3 regions of the Streptomyces yamdrokensis genome follow, and region 3 is predicted to be linked to each of the others. Evidence: riboswitches for the same ligand, from Rfam matches in the RefSeq annotation. Region 3 holds a riboswitch; each other region holds the start of a gene.

Region 1 (6,787 bases), 880 kb from region 3:
CTGATCGCGGCCGCGCTGGCGACGAAGTTCCGCTTCGAGCACGTGCCCGGCTCGGACGGCACCACCCGCGTGGGCATCACCCTGCGCCCGAACCGGCTGATGCTGAGGCCGGTCGCGCGCTGAACCGTCACAGCCGGCGGAACCGTCACCTCCGGCGGGCGTTCACGCGGCCTCGGGGCCACGGAACGTCCGCCGGTAGGCGTTCGGGGTCGTTCCCACGGCGCGTACGAAGTGGTGGCGCAGCGCGGCCGCGTTGCCGAAGCCCGTACGGCCCGCGACCGCGTCCACCGTCTCGTCGGTCCCCTCCAGCAGACGCTGGGCGAGCAGCACACGCTGGCGCAGGATCCAGCGGTACGGCGTGGTGCCGGTCTCCTGCTGGAAGCGGCGGGCGAAGGTGCGCGGGGACATGAGGGCGCGGGCCGCGAGCTGCTCGACGGTGACCTCCTCGTCGAGATGCCGCTCCATCCACACCAGCACCTCGGCCACGCTGTCGCCGCCGGGCAGCGGCAGCGGGCGCTCGATGTACTGGGCCTGGCCCCCGTCCCGGTGCGGGGGCACCACCATGCGCCGGGCGATCCGGTTGGCGACCCCGGGGCCCTGCTCCTTGCGGACGAGATGCAGACAGGCGTCGATCCCGGCGGCGGTGCCGGCGGAGGTGATCACGGGGTCCTCGTCGACGTAGAGCACATCCGGTTCGACGGTCAGATGGGGGTACTTCCTGGTCAGCGCCTCCGCGTGCCGCCAGTGCGCGGCGGCGCGCCGGCCGTCGAGGAGGCCGGCGGCGGCCAGCACGAACACGCCGGAGCAGACGCTGAGCACCCTGGCCCCCCGGTCCACGCCCCGGCGCAGCGCCTCCAGCAGCTCGGGCGGGAAGTCCCGCGTCTCGTAGCACGACCCGGCGGGTACGGCGATGAGGTCCGCTGCCTCCAGCCGGTCCAGGCCGTGCTCGACCTGGATGGTGAAACCCGTGTTGCTGCGCAGCGAGGGGCCTTCCGCGGAGGCGACCGCGAAGTCGTAGACGGGCAGGCCGTCGTCGCTGCGGTCGACGCCGAAGACCTCACAGACGACGCCGAGTTCGAAGGGGTTCACGTTGTCGAGCAGGACAGCGGCGACGTTGCGGAGCATGGCTCCAGTGTGCCCTGCCGCTGGCAGTAAATCGAGGGTGTGCGGCAGCCCTGCCACTGTTCGGTAAGGAGTGTCAGGCGTGACAGTGGTGTCCATGGATACGACACAGGTGGAAGCACTGATCGGAATGCTGACCGTTCTCGGACTGCTCGTCCCGATGGTCCTCCCCGCCGCCATCGGCATCGCGCACGACCGGAGGATCGACCGGCAGCTGAAGCAGGCCGGGACCGGCCGAGCCGCCGCCGAGCGGCACCACGCCCCCGCACGGGGTGCCACCCCGCGCCGCACCGCACGGGCGGCATGAGACGGGGCGGCACCCGAGCCCGACGGGCTAGAAGTCCTCGTCCAGGTCGACCGCGCCCTCCACGGCGACCTGGTACGCGGACGGACGCCGCTCGAAGAAGTTCGTCAGCTCCTGGACCCCCTGGAGTTCCATGAACGCGAACGGATTGTCCGATCCATACACCGGTTCGAAGCCCAGGCGGGTCAGCCGCTGGTCGGCCACGCACTCCAGGTACTGCCGCATCGACCCGGTGTTCATGCCCGGCAGCCCGTCACCGCACAGGTCCTGCCCGAACTGCAGCTCCGCCTCGACCGCTTCGCGCAGCATGTCCGTCACCTGCTGCCGGAGCTCGTCGTCGAACAGGTCCGGCTCCTCCTCGCGGACGGTGTCGACCACGTCGAAGGCGAAGGACATGTGCATCGTCTCGTCCCGGAACACCCAGTTGGTGCCGGTCGCCAGACCGTGCAGCAGGCCCCGGCTGCGGAACCAGTACACGTAGGCGAACGCCCCGTAGAAGAACAGACCCTCGATGCACGCGGCGAAGCAGATCAGGTTGAGCAGGAAGCGGCGACGGTCGGCCCGCGTCTCCAGCCGGTCCAGCTTCTCCACCGAGTCCATCCACCGGAAGCAGAACTCGGCCTTCTCCCGGATGGACGGAATGTTCTCCACGGCCGCGAACGCGGCCGTCCGGTCCTGGGGGTCGGGCAGATAGGTGTCCAGCAGCGTCAGGTAGAACTGGACGTGCACCGCCTCCTCGAAGAGCTGCCGCGACAGATACAGCCGCGCCTCCGGGGAGTTGATGTGCTTGTAGAGGGTGAGCACGAGGTTGTTGGCCACGATCGAGTCGCCGGTGGCGAAGAACGCCACCAGGCGGCCGATCAGATGCTGTTCCGCGGGGCTCAGTTCCGCGAGGTCGGCGACGTCCGAGTGGAGGTCGACCTCCTCCACGGTCCAGGTGTTCCTGATCGCGTCCCGGTAGCGCTCGTAGAAGTCGGGGTAGCGCATGGGGCGCAGGGTGAGCTCGAAGCCCGGGTCGAGGAGGTTCTGGGTCCGGGTGGCGCCCGTGGTGCTGGTCATTACTGGCAGGCCTCGCAGGACTCGGGGTTCTCGAGGGAGCAGGCGACGGCCTCGGGGCCGGCGGCCGGCTGCCGGACGGGGGCAGGGGCGGGAACGGGGGCGGTGGTGGTCTGCGCCTGGGCCGCGCGGGCGATGCGGGTCGCCGGACGCGAGCGCAGGTAGTACGTGGTCTTCAGACCCCGTTTCCAGGCGTAGGCGTACATCGAGGAGAGCTTGCCGATGGTCGGCGTCTCCATGAACAGGTTCAGCGACTGCGACTGGTCCAGGAACGGGGTGCGGTCGGCGGCCATGTCGATCAGACCGCGCTGCGGGATCTCCCACGCGGTCCGGTACAGCTCGCGCACCTCCTCGGGGATCCAGGGGACCTCCTGCACCGAGCCTCCGGCCTCGCGCAGCGCCTCGCGGGTCCGCGCGTCCCACACGCCCAGCCGCTTCAGATCGTTCACCAGGTACGGGTTGACCTGGAGGAACTCGCCGGACAGCGTCTCGCGCTTGAACAGGTTGGACACCTGCGGCTCGACGCACTCGTACACGCCGGCGATGGACGCGATGGTGGCGGTCGGCGCGATCGCCAGCAGCAGCGCGTTGCGCAGGCCGACGGACGCGATGCGCTCGCGCAGCGCCGACCACCGCTCGGGCCAGGCGAGAGCGGTGTCGTAGTGGTCGGGGTGCAGCACGCCCCGGGCGGTCCGCGTGTGCTCCCAGGCCGGCAGGACACCCTCGCGTTCGGCCAGGTCGGCGGAGGTCTCGTACGCGGCGAGCATGATCCGCTCCGCGATCCGGGTGGAGAGCCGCCGGGCCCCGGGCGAGTCGAAGGGCAGGCGCAGGGCGAAGAAGACGTCCTGGAGGCCCATCACGCCCAGCCCCACCGGGCGCCAGCGCGCGTTGGAGCGGCCCGCCTGCTCGGTCGGGTAGAAGTTGATGTCCACGACCCGGTCGAGGAAGGTGACGGCCGTGCGCACGGTCTCGTCCAGCCGCACCCAGTCCAGGTCACCGGCGTCCCGGTCGACGAGCGCGCCGAGGTTGACCGAGCCCAGGTTGCAGACCGCGGTCTCCCCGTCGCTGGTGACCTCGAGGATCTCCGTGCACAGGTTGGACGAGTGGACGACGTGGCCGGGCTCGGCGGTCTGGTTGGCGGTGCGGTTGGCGGCGTCCTTGAACGTCATCCAGCCGTTGCCGGTCTGGGCGAGGGTCCGCATCATGCGCCCGTACAGCTCCCGCGCGGGGATCGTCCTGCGTGCCAGGCCCGCGGCCTCGGCGGCCCGGTAGGCCGCGTCGAACTCCTCACCCCACAGGTCGACCAGGTGCGGAACGTCGGACGGGGAGAACAGCGACCAGGGCGCGTCGGCGTTCACCCGGCGCATGAATTCGTCCGGCACCCAGTGCGCGAGGTTCAGGTTGTGCGTACGGCGGGCGTCCTCACCGGTGTTGTCGCGCAGCTCCAGGAACTCCTCGACGTCAGAGTGCCAGGTCTCCAGGTAGACCGCCGCCGCGCCCTTGCGCCGGCCGCCCTGGTTCACGGCGGCGACCGAGGCGTCCAGGGTCTTCAGGAACGGGACGATGCCGTTGGAGTGCCCGTTGGTGCCGCGGATCAGTGAACCCCGGGAGCGGACGCGGGAGTAGGAAAGGCCGATGCCGCCGGCGTGCTTGGAGAGGCGGGCCACCTGGTGGTAGCGGTCGTAGAGGGAGTCCAGCTCGTCCTTCGGGGAGTCGAGGAGGTAGCAGGACGACATCTGGGGGTGCCGGGTACCGGAGTTGAACAGGGTGGGGGAGGAGGGAAGGTACTCCAGGCGGCTCATCAGGCCGTACAGCGCGGCGACCTCGTCCACCGGCCGGACGTCCGTGTTCCCGGCGTCCTTCGCGAGGCCGGCGGCGACCCGCAGCAGGAAGTGCTGCGGTGTCTCCACGACCTTGCGGGTCACCGGATGCCGCAGCAGATAGCGGCTGTGCAGGGTGCGCAGCCCGAAGTAGCCGAAGCGGTCGTCGGCCTGCGGGTCGATCAGCGCGTCGAGTCGGTCCGCGTGCCCCAGGACGAACGCGGCGGTCCGGTCCGCGACGAGACCCTCACGGTGACCGGTCGCGATCGACGACGTGAACGACGTGACCCCCTGAGAGGCGGCCTCGGCGCGGATGCCGAGGGTCAGCAGCCGGGCGGCGAGCCGGGAGTGGACGGGGTCCTCGGAAATGAGTCCGGCCGCCGCCTCGGTGGCCAGCTCGCGCAGCTCGGTCTCGTCCGCGTGCGCGGACCGGCCGCGCAGCGCGGCGGCGGCGACCCGGCCGGGGTCGGCGCCCTGGAGGTCTGCGGTCAGCTCGGTCAGGGTCCGCAGCAGCGCGGCACCGGGGCCGTCGCTCACGTCGACCGCTGAAGCAGGATCGGCTGGCGCGATGGTCACGTGGGGCTCTCCCTCGCTCGGCACGGGGCCTCGCAAGGGCAGGGGGCAGCGCACGGGCACGCACACGCGCCACGCGTCCACCGGCCCATTCCACGAGGCCCGGACGTCGGGCACCCGGACCGGACGGCCGGGTGCACTGTCGGCAGGTCCTCGGACTCAAGCCCGTGCGGGCACACGGGAAACGTGAACACGCACAAGTACACCGTTGCGGGACAGTTCCGGATTCGCACCGGATTCCCCTGCGGCGACAGCGAGCATGAGCATACATCTTGTGCCGGGTGCTGTCGGCAGTCCCATATCTTGTGTCCCGGCGGGTATTGCGGCGCAGGGGCGAGCGGCGAGCGGCGAGGGGCGCAGGGGTGTCAGAGCGTCAGCTCATAGGTGAGCAGCGTGATGTCGTCCAGGTGCGGGACAGGGTTCCAGTCCCGCCCGGGAGAGCGGACGAAACCGAGACGCTCGTAGACGCGGTGGGCCGCACGCATCGTCCGCCGGGTCGACAGCACGACCCGTACGCACCCCTCCGTGGCCCGTGCCCGGTCGGCGCAGGCGCGGACGAGGGCCTCCCCGACACCCCGGCGCCGGGCGGCACGGGCGACCGCGAGCATCCGGATCTCCGCCTCGCCGGGCCCGGCGATGTCGGCCATCGGCCCGCCGCGCGGTACGAACGTCACCCCGCCCAGCACTCTCCCCGCGCCGCCCGCCTTTGCCCCGGTCCCCTCCACGGCGACCAGTACCCCGGCGGCCGCGGCCCGCCCGGCGACGTCCCTGAGCTCACCGAGGTACGCGTCGCTCTCCCCGAAGTCGAGCAGCCCGTCGCGCAGATAGGCCTGCGCGGTGATCTCACCGAGCTCCTCGAACTCGTACGGCTCCACCGGCCGGATGACGGTGTCCATGGGGCGAGTGTGCCCCACGGGTACGGCGAGGGGTCACCGGAGACATCCGGCGGCCCCTCGCCGTACCGCGTCAGTGTGTGCCCTCGCCGTACCGCGTCAGTGTGTGCCCTCGGCGGCCGTATCGACCTTGCCGGCCGTGTCCAGGGGCAGCTCGGTGCTGACCCCCGGGTCGCCCGCGTCCGCCGTGTAGTCCTGCGGCCGGGTCTCGTCGACGCCCTCGGGAGCCTTGACCGCCCTCAGGACGAAGGTCAGGGCGATCGTGACCAGAGCGTTGATCACGAAGGCGGTGAGGCCGATGTAGCCGATCTCGCCGATGCCCGGGATCTCCTGCGACGAACCGCCGAAGTGCTTCTGCGTCGGCGAGGCCACCCCGTACGCCGCGACCGTGCCGTAGAGCATGCCGACCGCCCAGCCAGCGAGCAGCGCCCAGCGGTGGAACCAGCGGGTGAACAGGCCGCCCACCAGCGCCGGGAAGGTCTGCAGGATCCAGATGCCGCCGAGGAGCTGGAAGTTGATGGCGACCGTCTTGTCCATGGTGAGGACGAAGGCCAGCGCCCCCACCTTCACAAGGAGCGAGACCACCTTGGAGACTTTGGTCTCCTGCGCCGGCGTCGCGTCCGGTTTGATGAAGTCCCTGTAGATGTTGCGGGTGAACAGGTTCGCGGCCGCGATCGACATGATCGCCGCCGGCACCAGCGCCCCGATGCCGATGGCCGCGAAGGCCACGCCGGCGAACCAGGCCGGGAACATGTTCTCGAACAACTGCGGGATCGCCAGCTGCCCGTTGCTGACATCGACCCCGGCCGCGATCGCCATGAAGCCGAGCAGCGCCAGCAGGCCCAGCATCAGCGAGTAGAGCGGCAGGATCGTGGTGTTGCGGCGGATCACCTCACGGCTGCGCGAGGACAGCGTCGCGGTGATCGAGTGCGGGTACATGAACAGCGCGAGCGCCGAACCCAACGCCAGCGTGGCGTAGGTCCACTGGCCCGCCTCGGCCGGCACCAGCGAACCGCGCG
Region 2 (6,787 bases), 4.5 Mb from region 3:
CTCGCCGAGGTGGTTGAGGCCGTCGGGCGAGCGCGGCGCGCCCCGGTCGCCCCGATAGGCGGGGGCGAGCACCGGAAAGTGGTGCCGGTGCAGGAACTCCATGAGGTTCATGGTGTGTTCCCGGGTGGTGCCGAGGCCGTGCACCGCCAGCACCCAGGTGTCCCGGACTCCCGGCACGAACCAGGCGGGTAGAGGGCCGAGTTCGCCGGGGACGTCGACGTCTGTGTGGTCCAGGCCCAGGGCGGTCCCCGGATCGCCGACGTAGAGGTTCGGGGTGAACCAGACCCGGTCACCGGGCTCGAGGGTGCCCCGTACGACGCGTTCGACCCGGCGTACGACGGTGTCGGCGGAGGACGGAACGCCGGCCAGGACGGGGCCGACGACCGCGTGTGCGCCGTCACCGGCGAGGCCGTAGCGGCCGGGCCGCAGCGCGGCGAGGTGCCGGGTGAGGGTGACCTGTCCGGCGGCGACGCCGTGCACGGTGAGCCGGGGCTCGGTGGGCAGGGGTCTGCCCGGCGGCGCCTTGAGGGCGGCGTCGCTGGCAAGTCTGCCGACCGCCACCGCGGCGACGGAGGCCCCTATCACGGCGGTGACGGCAGCGGCCGTCGTTCTGACAGTACGCACCCACCCAGTGTCCCGGTGGACCTGCCGCCCGGCCACCCCGGCGGTCGCACGGGACCGGGCTGCCGGGTACGCCCGGTCGCCGGGCCGGGCGGCAGCCGGGGGGCCGGGCTGCCGAGTCGCCAGGTCGCCGGGCTGCCAAGGGGTCCTTGCACTGTGCCCGCCCGGGCCGCGCGGCCCGGCACCGGACCTCGCCGCGTTGCCGGAAAGCCCTGGCAGCTCCGCCACGAGGGCTCTGTGGCGCCTCGCGATGCTCCCCCATTGCCTGAAAGGCGTGGGCGGTACCCCCGGCACCGGACCACGCGACCTCATCGGGCGTTCATGGTGCAAGGACCCCTGAGGGCCCGGTCACGCGGTCGATGGAGGCTACGCCGGGGGGCCGTCACCGGCGTCGGCCGGCCGCTCCGGGCGACGCCACCGCCACCCTCCGGCATCGGCCGGCCCGGCCCCGCTGCCCGTGAGCACGTGAGTACGTGAGCACGTGGATGATCCAGCCGGCGCCTGCTCCCCGCCGGCAGCCCCGGAAGCCGACCGGGCCGGCCGGCCACCCGGCCACGCGGTGGACACGCCCGCCGGGGAGACTCCACCGGCGGCGACGGCCGGCCGCTCCGGAGCGTGCCGCCCCCCACCGGCCGCCGGTCGCTCAGCCGCGCTGCCCGTGAGCGCGTGGGCGGTCCGGAGGCTTCCGTCGGCCGGCGGGCCCGGGAACCGGCCCCCCCCCGGCCGACCGGCCCCCGGTCGGTGGACGCCCCGCCGTGGGAGACGACGCCGGTGGCGGCCGGCCGTTCCGGTCCCGCCCCGTCACCCGCCACAGCCGGTCAGCCGGTCAGCCGTGCCGGCCGTAGCTCTGCAGGCGGTCCGTGACCTCTGCGAGCCGGTCGGCCGACAGGAGGTTCGGGGAGCGGCCGGGGACGGACGAGGCGGTCAGCCAGAGCCTGCACATCCACTCCAGCTGGGCGGTGCGGTCGTAGGCCTGGTCGAGGGTCGCGCCGTAGGTGACGGTGCCGTGGTTCTGGAGGAGGCAGCCGGTGCGGTCCTCGAGGGCACGCAGCATGTTCCCGGCCAGCTCGTCGGTGCCGTAGGTCGCGTACGGGGCCACCCGTACGGGTCCGCCGAGCGCGGCGGCCATGTAGTGGATCAGCGGGAGTTCGTCGACGAGCGTGGAGACGGCCGTCGCGTGCACGGCGTGGGTGTGCACCACCGCGCGGGCGCCGGTCGTGCGGTACACCGCGAGATGCATGGGCAGCTCGCTGGTCGGGGCCAGGGTCCCGAGGACCTGCCGGCCGGTGAGGTCGACGCCGGTGACGTCGTCCGGCGTCAGCCGGTCGTAGGGCACCCCCGAGGGGGTGACCAGCACGGTGTCCCCCACCCGCAGCGAGACGTTGCCGGAGGTTCCGACGACGAACCCGTCCACGACGGTTCGGCGGGCCGCCCCGACGAGGGCGGTCCAGGCGCGGGCCTCCTCGTCGCTCGCCGGCCGCTCCCGCCGTTTCCTCGCGCCCCGCCGGTCGACCTGTCGCTCAGCCATGCCGTGATCCTGCCGGGTGACCGAAATCTCTTCAACGGCGTGCTCCGGCTCCCGGTCGTGCCCGCCCGCCCCCCGACTGCCCGTCCGCAACCGCCTCCGGCCGGCCCTGGAGCAATCGGCTTCATCACGGTCACCCCAATGCCCATCCCAGTTCATCTTCCGTTCATTCAGGTTACCTACGTTCAACACGCCAATGACTTCGAACGATTGCTTGGGTAAATGGAAAGCTTCTCGCTGATCCTCGCGATTGTGGTGGTAACCGCACTCGCGTTCGATTTCACGAACGGTTTCCACGACACCGCGAACGCGATGGCGACGACCATTTCGACCGGTGCTCTCAAGCCCAAGGTCGCGGTGGCCATGTCCGCCGTGCTCAACCTGGTGGGCGCCTTCCTCTCCGTGGAGGTCGCCAACACGATCTCCAAGGGCCTCGTCGACGAGGCCGGCATCCGTCCCGAGGTCATCTTCGCCGCACTGGTCGGCGCGATCCTCTGGAACCTCCTGACCTGGCTGGTCGGTCTGCCGTCCAGCTCCTCGCACGCCCTGATGGGCGGCCTGATCGGCGCCACCGTCGCCTCGGCGGGCTTCGGCGCGGTGCACGGCGACGTCCTGGTCACCAAGGTACTGATCCCCGCGATCGCCGCGCCGCTGGTCGCCGGCCTGGCCGCGATGTTCGCGACCCGGCTGACCTACCGCATGGGCCGCAGGTCGGCCGACAGCAAGGCGTCCGAGAAGGGGTACCGGGCCGGCCAGATCGCCTCCGCCGGTCTGGTCTCCCTGGCCCACGGCACCAACGACGCCCAGAAGACGATGGGCATCATCACCCTGGCCCTGGTCGCCGGCGGCACCCTCGCCCCGGACTCCGACCCGCCGATGTGGGTCATCCTCTCCGCGGGCATCGCCATCGCGCTCGGCACCTACCTCGGCGGCTGGCGCATCATCCGCACCATGGGCAAGGGCCTGACCGACCTCCAGCCGCAGCAGGGCTTCGCCGCCCAGACCAGCGCCGCGACGGTCATCCTGGCCTCCTCCCACCTCGGTTTCTCCCTGTCCACCACGCACTCGGTCTCGGGTTCGGTGATGGGTGCGGGCCTGGGCCGCAAGGGCGGCGTGGTCCGCTGGTCGACGGCCACCCGGATGTTCGTCGCCTGGGGCCTGACGCTGCCGGCGGCGGCCCTGGTCGCGGCGATCGCCGAGTGGATCTGCGGCTTCGGCAGCTGGGGCACCGCCCTCGTCGCCGTCTTCCTGGTCGGCTCCAGCGCGGCGATCTGGAAGATCTCCCGGCGCGAGGTCATCGACCACACCAACGTGAACGAGACCGACGAGGAGCAGAGCGGCGTCGTGACCGCGGCCATGGCCGCGGTGGCCACCCCGCCGGCGGGCCACGTGAGCGACGAACTCTCGGCCACCGTCCCGGCCCCCACCGACCCGACGGCCCCTCCGGCCAAAACCACGGTCTGACCCCCAGCAGGACGCGAAGGAAGAAGAGCACCATGAAGATCGACTGGGCCTCCCTCGGTTCCGTCTTCGGCGTCAGCCTCGTGGTCACCGTGGCTCTGGTGGCCCTGTTCACCCTGGGCATCACCGGCCTGTCCCACCGTGAACGGGCTGCGGCCCGGGGCGGGTCCGCGACCCTCGCGGTCACCGGCGCCTACGCCTGCTTCGCGGCGTGCGCGGCGGCGGTGGCATACGGGATCCACCTGATCATGGCCTGACGGTCCGTCCGACGGGCGGTGCGGGGCACGTTGCCTCCGTACCGCCCGTTCGCCGTGCCCGTGCCGCCTTCGGGGTCCATCCTCCGGAACCCCTCTGTGGGCCTCAGCACACTTCAGCCTCGCAGGTCAACGGCAAGTTGACGGTTCTTCCGGACCATGGTGGACTGCCGAAGCCAATACGGGCGGCAGGAGAGGAAGCCGGTGCGATTCCGGCGCGGTCCCGCCACTGTCACCGGGGTGAACCACCCCGGGAGCCAGGAACTCTCGCCGCCGGTCTCGTCGAACCAGGGCGTGGACACCCTGAGTGAGGACATATCGCCATGCCCGGCTGCCTGTCGAGGTCGACCAGCGACGCCCCGCCCCCGCCCGGGGCGGCCATCCCCACCGGATCCCTCACCGGCTGAACCCATGGGTGCCGATCGCGCGTTCGCGTACGGCGCCGCTGCCGGCCTCCTCGGCGACCTGCTCCTCGGCGATCCCCGCCGAGGGCACCCGGTCGCCGCTTTCGGGCGGGCCGCGGCTGCCGTGGAACACATGCTGTGGCGGGACGACCGGGGCCGGGGCGCGCTGCACACCGCCGTCTGCGTCGGCGGGGCCGTCGCTCTGGGGAGCCTGGCCGCCCGCTGTGCACGGTCCTCCCCCGCCGCCTCCGTCGCCCTCACCGGCGCGGCCACCTGGGCCGTCGTCGGAGGGACGTCGCTGGCCCGGGAGGCCCGCGCCATCGGGCGCGCCCTGGAGTCCGGGACCGCCGAGGGCGTCGCGGCGGCCCGGGCGCGGCTGCCGCACCTGTGCGGGCGGGACCCGCAGGCGCTGGACGCCGACGGGATCGCCCGCGCGGTCGTGGAGTCCGTCGCCGAGAACACCTCCGACGCCGTGGTGGGCGCCCTGGTGTGGGGGGCCGTCGCCGGTGTGCCGGGACTGCTCGGGTTCCGGGCCGTCAACACCCTGGACGCCATGGTCGGCCACAGGTCCCCCCGCCACCTGCGGTACGGCTGGGCCTCCGCGCGCCTCGACGACGTCGCCGGGTGGCCCGGGGCGCGGCTGACCGCCGTCCTCGCCTCGGCCGCCGGGCCGGACCCGCGGGGTGCCGTGCGGGCCTGGCGCGCGGATGCCGCCGAACATCCGAGTCCCAACGCCGGGCCCGTGGAGGCGTCCTTCGCGGGCGCGCTCGGCGTGCGGCTCGGGGGGACGCTGTCCTACGCCGGGCGGGTCGAGCACCGGCCCGTCCTCAACGGCGGCGGCCGTGCCGTGACCGTGGCGGACATCGACCGCGCGGTACGGCTCTCGCGCCGCGTCGGCTGGCTGGCCCTCGGTGCCGGCGTCGTCGCGCGGCCCGTGGTGCGAGCGGTGACGCGGTCGGTCACGCGGTCGGCGCGCCGCGGGAAGGGACGTACGTCATGAGCGGTGGAGGCCTGCTGGTCGCCGGTACGACGTCGGACGCCGGCAAGAGTGTGGTGACCGCCGGGATCTGCCGGTGGCTGGTGCGGCAGGGCGTCAAGGTCGCGCCGTTCAAGGCGCAGAACATGTCGCTGAACTCGTTCGTGACGCGGGAGGGCGCCGAGATCGGCCGGGCGCAGGCCATGCAGGCCCAGGCCTGCCGGGTGGAGCCGCACGCACTGATGAACCCGGTGCTGCTCAAGCCCGGCGGGGAACGGAGCAGCCAGGTCGTCCTGCTGGGCCGGGCGGTCGGCGAGCTGAGCGCGCGCGGCTACCACGGCGGGCGGCAGCAGCAGCTCCTGGGCACGGTGCTGGACTGCCTCGCGCAGTTGCGGGGCACGTATGACGCGGTGATCTGCGAAGGAGCCGGCAGCCCGGCCGAGATCAATCTGCGGCGCACCGACATCGTCAACATGGGGATCGCCAGGAACGCCGGACTCCCCGTCCTCGTCGTCGGCGACATCGACCGCGGCGGCGTCTTCGCCTCCTTCTTCGGCACCGTCGCGCTGCTGTCCCCCGAGGACCAGGAACTGGTCGCCGGGTTCCTGGTGAACAAGTTCCGGGGGGATGTGTCGCTCCTCGAGCCGGGCCTGGACATGCTGCACGGTCTGACCGGGCGGCACACGTACGGCGTGCTGCCCTTCCGCCACGGGCTCGGCATCGACGAGGAGGACGGGCTGGCGGTGTCCCTGCGGGGCGCCGTGCGGGAGTCCGCGGTCGCCGCGCCGGTCGGCGAGGACGTGCTGCGGGTCGCCGTGTGCGCGGTGCCTCTGATGTCCAACTTCACGGACGTGGACGCGCTGGCCGCCGAACCGGGCGTCGTGGTCCGCTTCGTGGACCGGCCCGAGGAACTGGCCGACGCCGACCTCGTGGTGGTGCCGGGCACACGCGGCACCGTACGGGCGCTCCAGTGGCTGCGGGAGCGCGGACTCGCCCACGCGCTGAGGCGGCGGGCGGCCGAGGGGCGGCCCGTGCTCGGGATCTGCGGCGGCTACCAGATCCTCGGGGAGCACATCGAGGACGACGTGGAGAGCCGCGCCGGCCGGGTCGACGGACTCGGCATCCTGCCCGTACGGGTCCGGTTCGCGCGGGAGAAGACACTCGCGCGGCCCGTCGGGCAGGCCCTCGAAGAGCCCGTCGAGGGCTACGAGATCCATCACGGGGTCGCCGACGTACGGGGAGGCGAGGTGTTCATCTCCGACGACCGGGGACACGGCCTGGACGGCTGCCGGGTCGAAGCGGCCTGGGGCACGCACTGGCACGGCTCGCTGGAGTCGGACGGTTTCCGCCGGGCCTTCCTGCGCGAGGTGGCCGCCGCCGCGGGGCGCCGTTTCGTGCCCGCCCCCGACACCTCGTTCGCCGCGCTGCGCGAGGAGCAGCTCGACCGGCTCGGCGATCTGATCGAACAGCACGCGGACACGGACGCGCTGTGGCGGCTCATCGAGTCCGGCGCGCCGCAAGGACTGCCTTTCATTCCACCGGGAGC
Region 3 (6,787 bases):
ATTCGGCGGGGGCCCGGAGCATCGGGGCGTGCGACCACTCGAACTCGGCGAGCACGGTGTCCGCCGAGCTGCCCTCGCGCAGCTTCGCCACGGCGGCGGGCAGCGCCTTGTGCGTCAGCCGCTCCACTTCGGCGGCGATCTCGTCCAGCTCCTGCCGGACCTGCAGGAGTTCGGTGTTCAGGGCCTCGGCGTGCTGGGCGGACTCCGCGCAGGCGGTGGCGAAGGAGTGCGTGATCCGCCGCAGCTGCGGGTCGGACGGCGGGGCCACGCTCGCGAGGGCGTCCCCCGCACCGGTTCCCTCACGGAGCCGTTTGACGACGGCCGGCATCGTGACGTTCACCAGGTACGCCGACTCGGCGTTCAGCTGGTCCAGTTGCTCCCTCAGCCGGTCCGCCTCGCCACCCCGTTCCCAGGCCGCCCGGCGGGCCCGGCGGACGAGCAGGGCGCCGACGAGGACCGTGACGGCCACGCAGCACCAGGCGACCACGGCCGACACGAGCGTCCACGTGGTGGCGGCGGCGGGCGCCGTCGCCACCGCCGTCCCCGCGGCCGCCGCGCTCACCACCAGGGCGATCGCGGGGACGGCCGGCGAGGCCTGGGGCGCCTTCTCCGGCCGGTGCTGACTGGGCGGTGCAGGCACTGACATTCAGCGGTCCCTCGGTGCTCGAGTGCGGGGAGAAAAGAGCCGACGGCGCGCGCCGACCGCGGGCCGGGACGGATCCGCCAAAAGGACGGCCGTTGTCCGGACGAAAACTGGCCCCATGCTAGTCATCCGGATGTGGGTGAAACCTCGTCTGCGCGTGTGGTCCGTCGTCGGAGCCGATTTCGTCGTGAATTTGCGGGTGGAACACAGCCGCGTGGTACGGCTGTCGGCGGCCACCAGCGCGCCGAGAGACTTGGAAGCAGGGGTACCGCTTGTCCCTCGCATCCGCAACGCCCTCCGCTTCGAAGCCGGTTCGGGGCGCCCGCCCTGTCCTTGATAGCTGATTTTCGGCCAACTGTACGGCAGTAGAACGCTGTTGTGATTGTACGGATTCACGACGCGGGGTCGTCGGGATCACCGGTAAGGGGGACTTTCCGGGTGATGCGGTCAGTGGGCGGAGCACTCCGCCGGCAGGTCGCGGCGACCGCTGCCAGCTCCTCCGGGGTGCGAGGGGCGGCGCCCCCATCGGCCGGCAGCCCCCACGCACGCAGCAGGTGCGCGGCCGCGATGCCCCACGGAAGCCGCAGCCCGGCCGCCGCGAGGAGGTCCGTACGGGCCAGCATCACGGCCGCCGGCCCGGTACGCACCCCGGACGGTGTGAGCAGCGCCGCGTCGTCGGCCCAGCGCAGGGCGAGGTCCACGTCGTGGGTGGCCATGACGACCGTGGTGCCCCGCTCACGCAGCCCGGTGAGGGTGGCGAGCAGCCGTTCCCGACCGTCGGGGTCGAGGCCCGCGGTCGGCTCGTCCAGGACCAGGACACGCGGTCGCATCGCCACCGCCCCCGCGATCGCGGCCCGCTTGCGCTGCCCGTAGGACAGCAGATGGGTGGGCCGCTCGGCGAGCGCGGTGATGCCGAGCGCGGCCAGCGCCTGTGCGACCCGCGCCCGCACCTCCGTGTCGGACAGCCCGAGGTTCAGCGGCCCGAACGACACGTCCTGCCCCACGGACGCCGCGAACAACTGGTCGTCGGGGTCCTGCACCACCAGCTGCACCGTCGTCCGCAACCGCGTCAGCCCCTTGCGGTCGTATCGCACGGGCCGGCCTTCCACCGTCAACTCGCCCCCGCTCGGCCGCAGTCCACCGCTCAGCAGCCGCATCAACGTCGTCTTGCCACTGCCGTTGCGGCCCAGCAGCGCGAGCGCGCGCCCCTGACGCACCTCGAAGTCGAGGCCGCTCAGCACGGCCGGACCGTCCTCGTACGCGAAGGACGCGTCGCGCAGGGCGACCAGCGCGGGATCGTCCGGTGCGGGACCGCTCCGCGCGGGATCGTTCCGCGCGGGATCGTTCCGCGCGGGATCGTTCCGCGCGGGACCGTTCGGCGGGGGAGCGCTCATGACATCCGGCTTTCCAGGAGAAGGGTGGCGGCGGCCAGCGCCACGAGCAGCAGCACGCTCACGGCCGTGAACCGTACGGAGATGCGCGCCTCGGGCACCAGGACACGCAACGTGCCGTCGTAGCCGCGTCCGGCGAGCCCCGCCTGCAGCCGCGCCGCCCGGTCGAAGGACCGGACGAACGCCGTCGCGCCGAGCCCGCCCAGCGAACGCCACGACGCCGCCCGGGTGGTGTGCCCCAGCCGGGCCGCCTGCGCCTGACCGACCCGGCGCACGGAGTCGAGCAGCAGGAAGCTCATGCGGTACGTCACCAGGGCCACGTCCACCAGCGGTGCGGGCACCCCGGCCCGCACCAGGCGCGGCAGCAGGTCCGACATCGGCGTGGTGAACGCGAACAGCAGCACCCCGAGGGACGCCGCCGAAGTGCGCAGCAGCAACTCAACCGCGCGCAGCGGCCCTTCAGGGGCCGGCGACACCAACCCGTCCGGTCCGCCCACCTGCACGAGCAGCGTGAGCGCCCCGGTGACGCAGAAGCCCAGCGGCACCCGGTAGGCACGCCACAGCCGCCGGCCCGGCACCCCCGCCGGGCCCAGCAGCACCGCGAGCGCGGTCACCAGCACCAGGGCCGCGCCCGGCCACGGCGGCAGGGAGACGGCGAGCACGGTGAGCCCCAGTCCGAGCACGGCCTTGTCCACCGGATGACGGCGGCGCCAGCGACTGCTGTGCGCCGCCGCGTCGATCGGCAGCACGCGCGATCAGGCCCGGGGCCCGGGGGAGACCGCCGCGCCCGCGCCCGCGTCGGCGCCGGGTCCGGTGTCCGGTCCGGTGCCGGGCACCGGCTGCTGCTCCCGTGCCCGCTCCGCACCCTGCCGGCGTCCGCGCCGCACCCCGAAGTAGTACGCCAGGACCCCCGCGCCGCCGGCGGCCTGGAGGGCGAACAGCCCCGACTCGATCTCACCGGACGGGGGTTCGTACAGTGGCGAGAACCACGGTTCGTAGTCCGGTTCGATCTCGGTGATCGCGGTCCGAGCCTCACCGTCCGCACCGGCGAACGGCTCCTCCTTGTGGTCGCCGAGCCCGAGCGCCAGCGGCAGCACCGCGAGCGCGGCCACGGCGAGCAGCAGCAGCGTGTTGATCCTCGCGTTCCTGGTCATCGCGCCACCTCCGATTCCGTTCCCGTTCCCGTCCCCGCCGTCGCCGGCGCCGGCGCCGACGCGGCAGGCCTGTTGCGGGCGGCTTTGGCCACCAACACGCCGAGACGGGTCAGTTCACCCCTGCTGGACTGCACCAGCAGGCGCATCACCAGCACGGTCAACAACCCCTCGCTCACCGCGAGCGGGATCTGCGTGACGGCGAAGATGGAGCCGAACTTCCCGAGCGCGCCCGGGAACCCGCTCCCCGGGTCGGGGAAGGCGAGCGCCAGCTGCACGCTGGTGACGCAGTACGTGGACAGGTCGGCGACGAACGCGCCGCAGAACACGGCCGCCATCAGCGGCGCCCCGTACCGCCGGACCAGCCGGTACACGCCGTACCCCGCCCACGGCCCGACGACCGCCATGGAGAAGACGTTGGCGCCCAGCGTGGTCAGCCCGCCGTGGGCGAGCAACAGGGCCTGGAACAGCAGGGTGATGGTGCCCAGCACCGCCATGACCGGCGGCCGGAACAGGATGGCGCCCAGCCCGGTGCCGGTGGGGTGGGAGCAACTCCCGGTCACCGACGGCAGTTTCAGCGCGGACAGAACGAAGGTGAACGCTCCCGAGGCGCCGAGCAACAACGTGCTCTCGGGATGTTCCCTGACTTCACGGATGAGTGACCGGGCGCCGTGGACGACGAACGGCGCCGCCGCGACACCCCAGGCGACCGCGTGCGCCGGTGGCAGAAAACCTTCGGCAATGTGCATGACTCGGCAGACCCTCTCCAGCACCTCGTGGATGGTTGACGCGCCTTGGCCGGTCTCCTGGCTGACGGGTACCACCGCCCGAACTCCGCCTTCCCGGGTCCCAGGGGGGACCCAGTGGCTGCCCGTCGGTCCTGTCGGGGACAGGACCAGGGGCCGGAGCCGGACTTCCCGATCACAGTGGCGAGGGCCGCACCGGTGTCGCACCGGATTTCCCGTTCACCAAGGCGTGGCGACAGTAGACCGGCTCCGGCCCGGTGACAAGCGGGTGCCGGGGGCGCGCGGACGGCGCCGCACAGCTCGTACCCCGGCGCACACCTGCGGCCTTGACACCCGACGCACGCCGATGACAGGGGCGGCACCCGGCGGCCGCTGTTCCCCGAAACGTCGGCATGAGGGGCCGGGGCCCTGGGCAGAACCTTGCTGCAATTAATATGCAACAACGTATTCCAGTCAGCAGAGGTGTGAGGTTCGATGACGACCCGACGAATACGGCGTACCACCGGCGCGGCGACCACGGCCGCCGCGCTCGCGCTGGCCGCCGCCTGCTCGGCGCCGACCGGCGGCTCGGACGCCGGTGCGGACGGCGGCGGGTCCGCCGAGTCCGTGGTGATCGGCGTTCCCTCCGAACCCGACACCCTCAGCCCCCTGCTCGGCTACGGCAAGGACGGCAACTCCAAGATCTTCGACGGACTGCTCGCCCGGGACGCGGACCTGGAACTCGAGCCCGCCCTGGCGAAGGCCCTGCCCGAGATCAGCGACGACGGCCGCACCTACACCTACACCCTGCGCTCCGGCGTGACGTTCAGCGACGGCGAACCCCTCACCGCCGAGGACGTCGTCCACACGTACGAAACGGTGCTCGACGACAAGACCAACAACACCGCCAAGAGCGAACTGGACGCTGTCGAGAAGGTCCGCGCGGACGGCGACGACAAGGTCGTCTTCACCCTCAGGTACCCGTACGCGGCCTTCGCCGCCCGCACCGTCCTGCCCATCGTCCCCGAGCACATCACCGCCGGGCAGGACCCCAACACCGGCGCCTTCAACACCGAGCCGGTCGGCACCGGACCGTACGTCCTCACCGGCTGGAGCAAGGGCGAGAAGCTCACCTTCAAGGCGAACCCGGACTACTGGGGCGGCGCCCCGAAGGTGAAAAAGCTCACCATGGCGGTCATCGCCGACGACGACGTCCGCGCCACCCGCCTGCGCTCCGGCGACCTCGACGGCGCGGCCCTCCCGCCCAACCTCGCCGCCACCTTCAAGAACGACGACGGCCGCAAGACCTACCAGGCCACCTCCTACGACTTCCGCGCCGTCACCCTCCCCACCGCGAACGAGGTCACCGGCGACACCGCGATCCGCCGCGCCCTCGACCTCGCCGTGGACCGCGAGGCCATGGTCGACAAGATCCTCGACGGAGCCGGCCGCCCCGCCTACGGCCCGCTGCCCCTGGACGACCCCTGGTACACCAAGGACATCGAACGCCCCCAGGACCTCGACGAGGCCCGCAGCATCCTCGACGAGGCCGGCTGGAAGACCGGCCGGGACGGCGAGGACGGCATCCGCGCCAAGGACGGCACCCGGGCCGCCTTCACCCTCTTCTACCCCTCCGGCGACAAGGTCCGCCAGGACCACGCCCTCGCCTACGCCTCCGACGCCAAGAAGGCCGGCATCGACGTCAAGGTCGAGGGCGCCACCTGGGAGGTCATCGAACCCCGGATGGGCGAGGACGCCGTCCTCGCCGGCTTCGGAAGCACCGGCGACCCCGACTTCGGCCTCTACACCCTGCTCCACTCCTCCCTCGCCGGCGACGGCTTCAACAACATGGCCCGCTACGACAACCCCGCCGTCGACGAGGCCCTCGACACCGGCCGCCGCAGCCAGGACCCCGAGGACCGCAAGGCCGCCTACGACGACCTCCAGCGCGAACTCGCCAAGAACCCCGGCTACACCTTCCTCACCCACATCGACCACCTCTACGTCCTCGCCGACCGCTGGGACGGGCTCACCACCCAGGTCGAACCGCACGAGCACGGCTTCGCCAGCGGCCCCTGGTGGAACGCCGAGAACTGGCAGCCCAAGAAGTGACCGCACTGCCCTGGGGCCCCATGGCCCGCCTCGTGGCACGGCGGGCCCTGCTCGCCGTGCCCGTCCTGCTCGTCGTCACCTTCGGCGTCTTCGCCATCGCCGCCGCCTCCCCCTTCGACCCCGTCAAGGCCTACGCCGGCACCGCCGCCCTCGGCGCCGACCAGGAGACCCTCGACCGGCTCCGCGAGAACCTCGGAGTGGACCGTCCCTTCGCCGCCCAGTGGTGGGAATGGCTGACCTCCGCCGTCACCGGCGACCTCGGCCAGTCCAGCGTGCTGCGCCAACCGGTCGCCGAGGCCATCGGCGAGCGGATCGTGTGGTCCACGCTGCTGTGCACCGCCGCGTTCGCCGTCGCCGTCCTGCTCGGCACCCTGCTCGGTGTGCTCGCCGCCCGCCGCCCCGGCTCACCCCTCGACCGCGCGGTCACCTCCCTCGCGTACTCCCTGGAGGCCGCACCGGTCTTCTGGATCGCCCTGCTCGCCGTCTGGCTGTTCGCCCTCCAACTCGGCGTCCTCCCGGCCGGCGGCCTCACCGACACCGGCAGCGAACACGTCACCGCGGGACAGGTCGCACACCACCTGATCCTCCCCGCCGGCGTCCTCGCCCTCTCCCAGCTCCCCTGGTTCACGCTGTACGTACGCCAAGGCGTCGGCGACGCCCTCGCGGAGGACCCCGTACGCGGCGCCCGCGCCCGCGGCCTCGGCGAACGCACCGTGCTCCTCGGCCACGCCCTGCGCTCCGGCCTCCTGCCCGTCCTCACCCTGA

Evidence for each region. Region 3 has a riboswitch for cobalamin ahead of ACWZEH_RS27195 (energy-coupling factor ABC transporter permease). Riboswitches for the same ligand answer to the same signal wherever they lie in the genome.
Region 1: it holds a riboswitch for cobalamin, as region 3 does, so the genes downstream of both, ACWZEH_RS23425 (ribonucleoside-diphosphate reductase subunit alpha) here and ACWZEH_RS27195 (energy-coupling factor ABC transporter permease) in region 3, are expected to answer to the same signal.
Region 2: it holds a riboswitch for cobalamin, as region 3 does, so the genes downstream of both, ACWZEH_RS06785 (cobalamin biosynthesis protein) here and ACWZEH_RS27195 (energy-coupling factor ABC transporter permease) in region 3, are expected to answer to the same signal.

What each region holds. Positions count from the first base shown of each region.
Region 1 is NZ_CM132679.1:5,228,559-5,235,345, forward strand. Features, by position in the region: gene ACWZEH_RS23405 (bifunctional albaflavenone monooxygenase/terpene synthase) at 1-123, shown strand, start outside; gene ACWZEH_RS23410 (GlxA family transcriptional regulator) at 163-1,125, opposite strand; gene ACWZEH_RS23415 (hypothetical protein) at 1,220-1,429, shown strand; gene ACWZEH_RS23420 (ribonucleotide-diphosphate reductase subunit beta) at 1,457-2,485, opposite strand; gene ACWZEH_RS23425 (ribonucleoside-diphosphate reductase subunit alpha) at 2,485-4,878, opposite strand; cobalamin riboswitch at 5,003-5,142, opposite strand; gene ACWZEH_RS23430 (GNAT family N-acetyltransferase) at 5,241-5,771, opposite strand; gene mctP (monocarboxylate uptake permease MctP) at 5,868-6,787, opposite strand, start outside.
Region 2 is NZ_CM132679.1:1,646,261-1,653,047, forward strand. Features, by position in the region: gene ACWZEH_RS06765 (alpha/beta hydrolase family protein) at 1-624, opposite strand, end outside; gene ACWZEH_RS06770 (class II aldolase/adducin family protein) at 1,448-2,149, opposite strand; gene ACWZEH_RS06775 (inorganic phosphate transporter) at 2,369-3,610, shown strand; gene ACWZEH_RS06780 (hypothetical protein) at 3,643-3,864, shown strand; cobalamin riboswitch at 4,008-4,150, shown strand; gene ACWZEH_RS06785 (cobalamin biosynthesis protein) at 4,273-5,265, shown strand; gene ACWZEH_RS06790 (cobyric acid synthase) at 5,262-6,787, shown strand, end outside.
Region 3 is NZ_CM132679.1:6,111,587-6,118,373, forward strand. Features, by position in the region: gene ACWZEH_RS27175 (ATP-binding protein) at 1-646, opposite strand, end outside; gene ACWZEH_RS27180 (energy-coupling factor ABC transporter ATP-binding protein) at 1,036-2,037, opposite strand; gene cbiQ (cobalt ECF transporter T component CbiQ) at 2,034-2,783, opposite strand; gene ACWZEH_RS27190 (energy-coupling factor ABC transporter substrate-binding protein) at 2,790-3,188, opposite strand; gene ACWZEH_RS27195 (energy-coupling factor ABC transporter permease) at 3,185-3,934, opposite strand; cobalamin riboswitch at 3,965-4,173, opposite strand; gene ACWZEH_RS27200 (ABC transporter substrate-binding protein) at 4,406-6,022, shown strand; gene ACWZEH_RS27205 (ABC transporter permease) at 6,043-6,787, shown strand, end outside.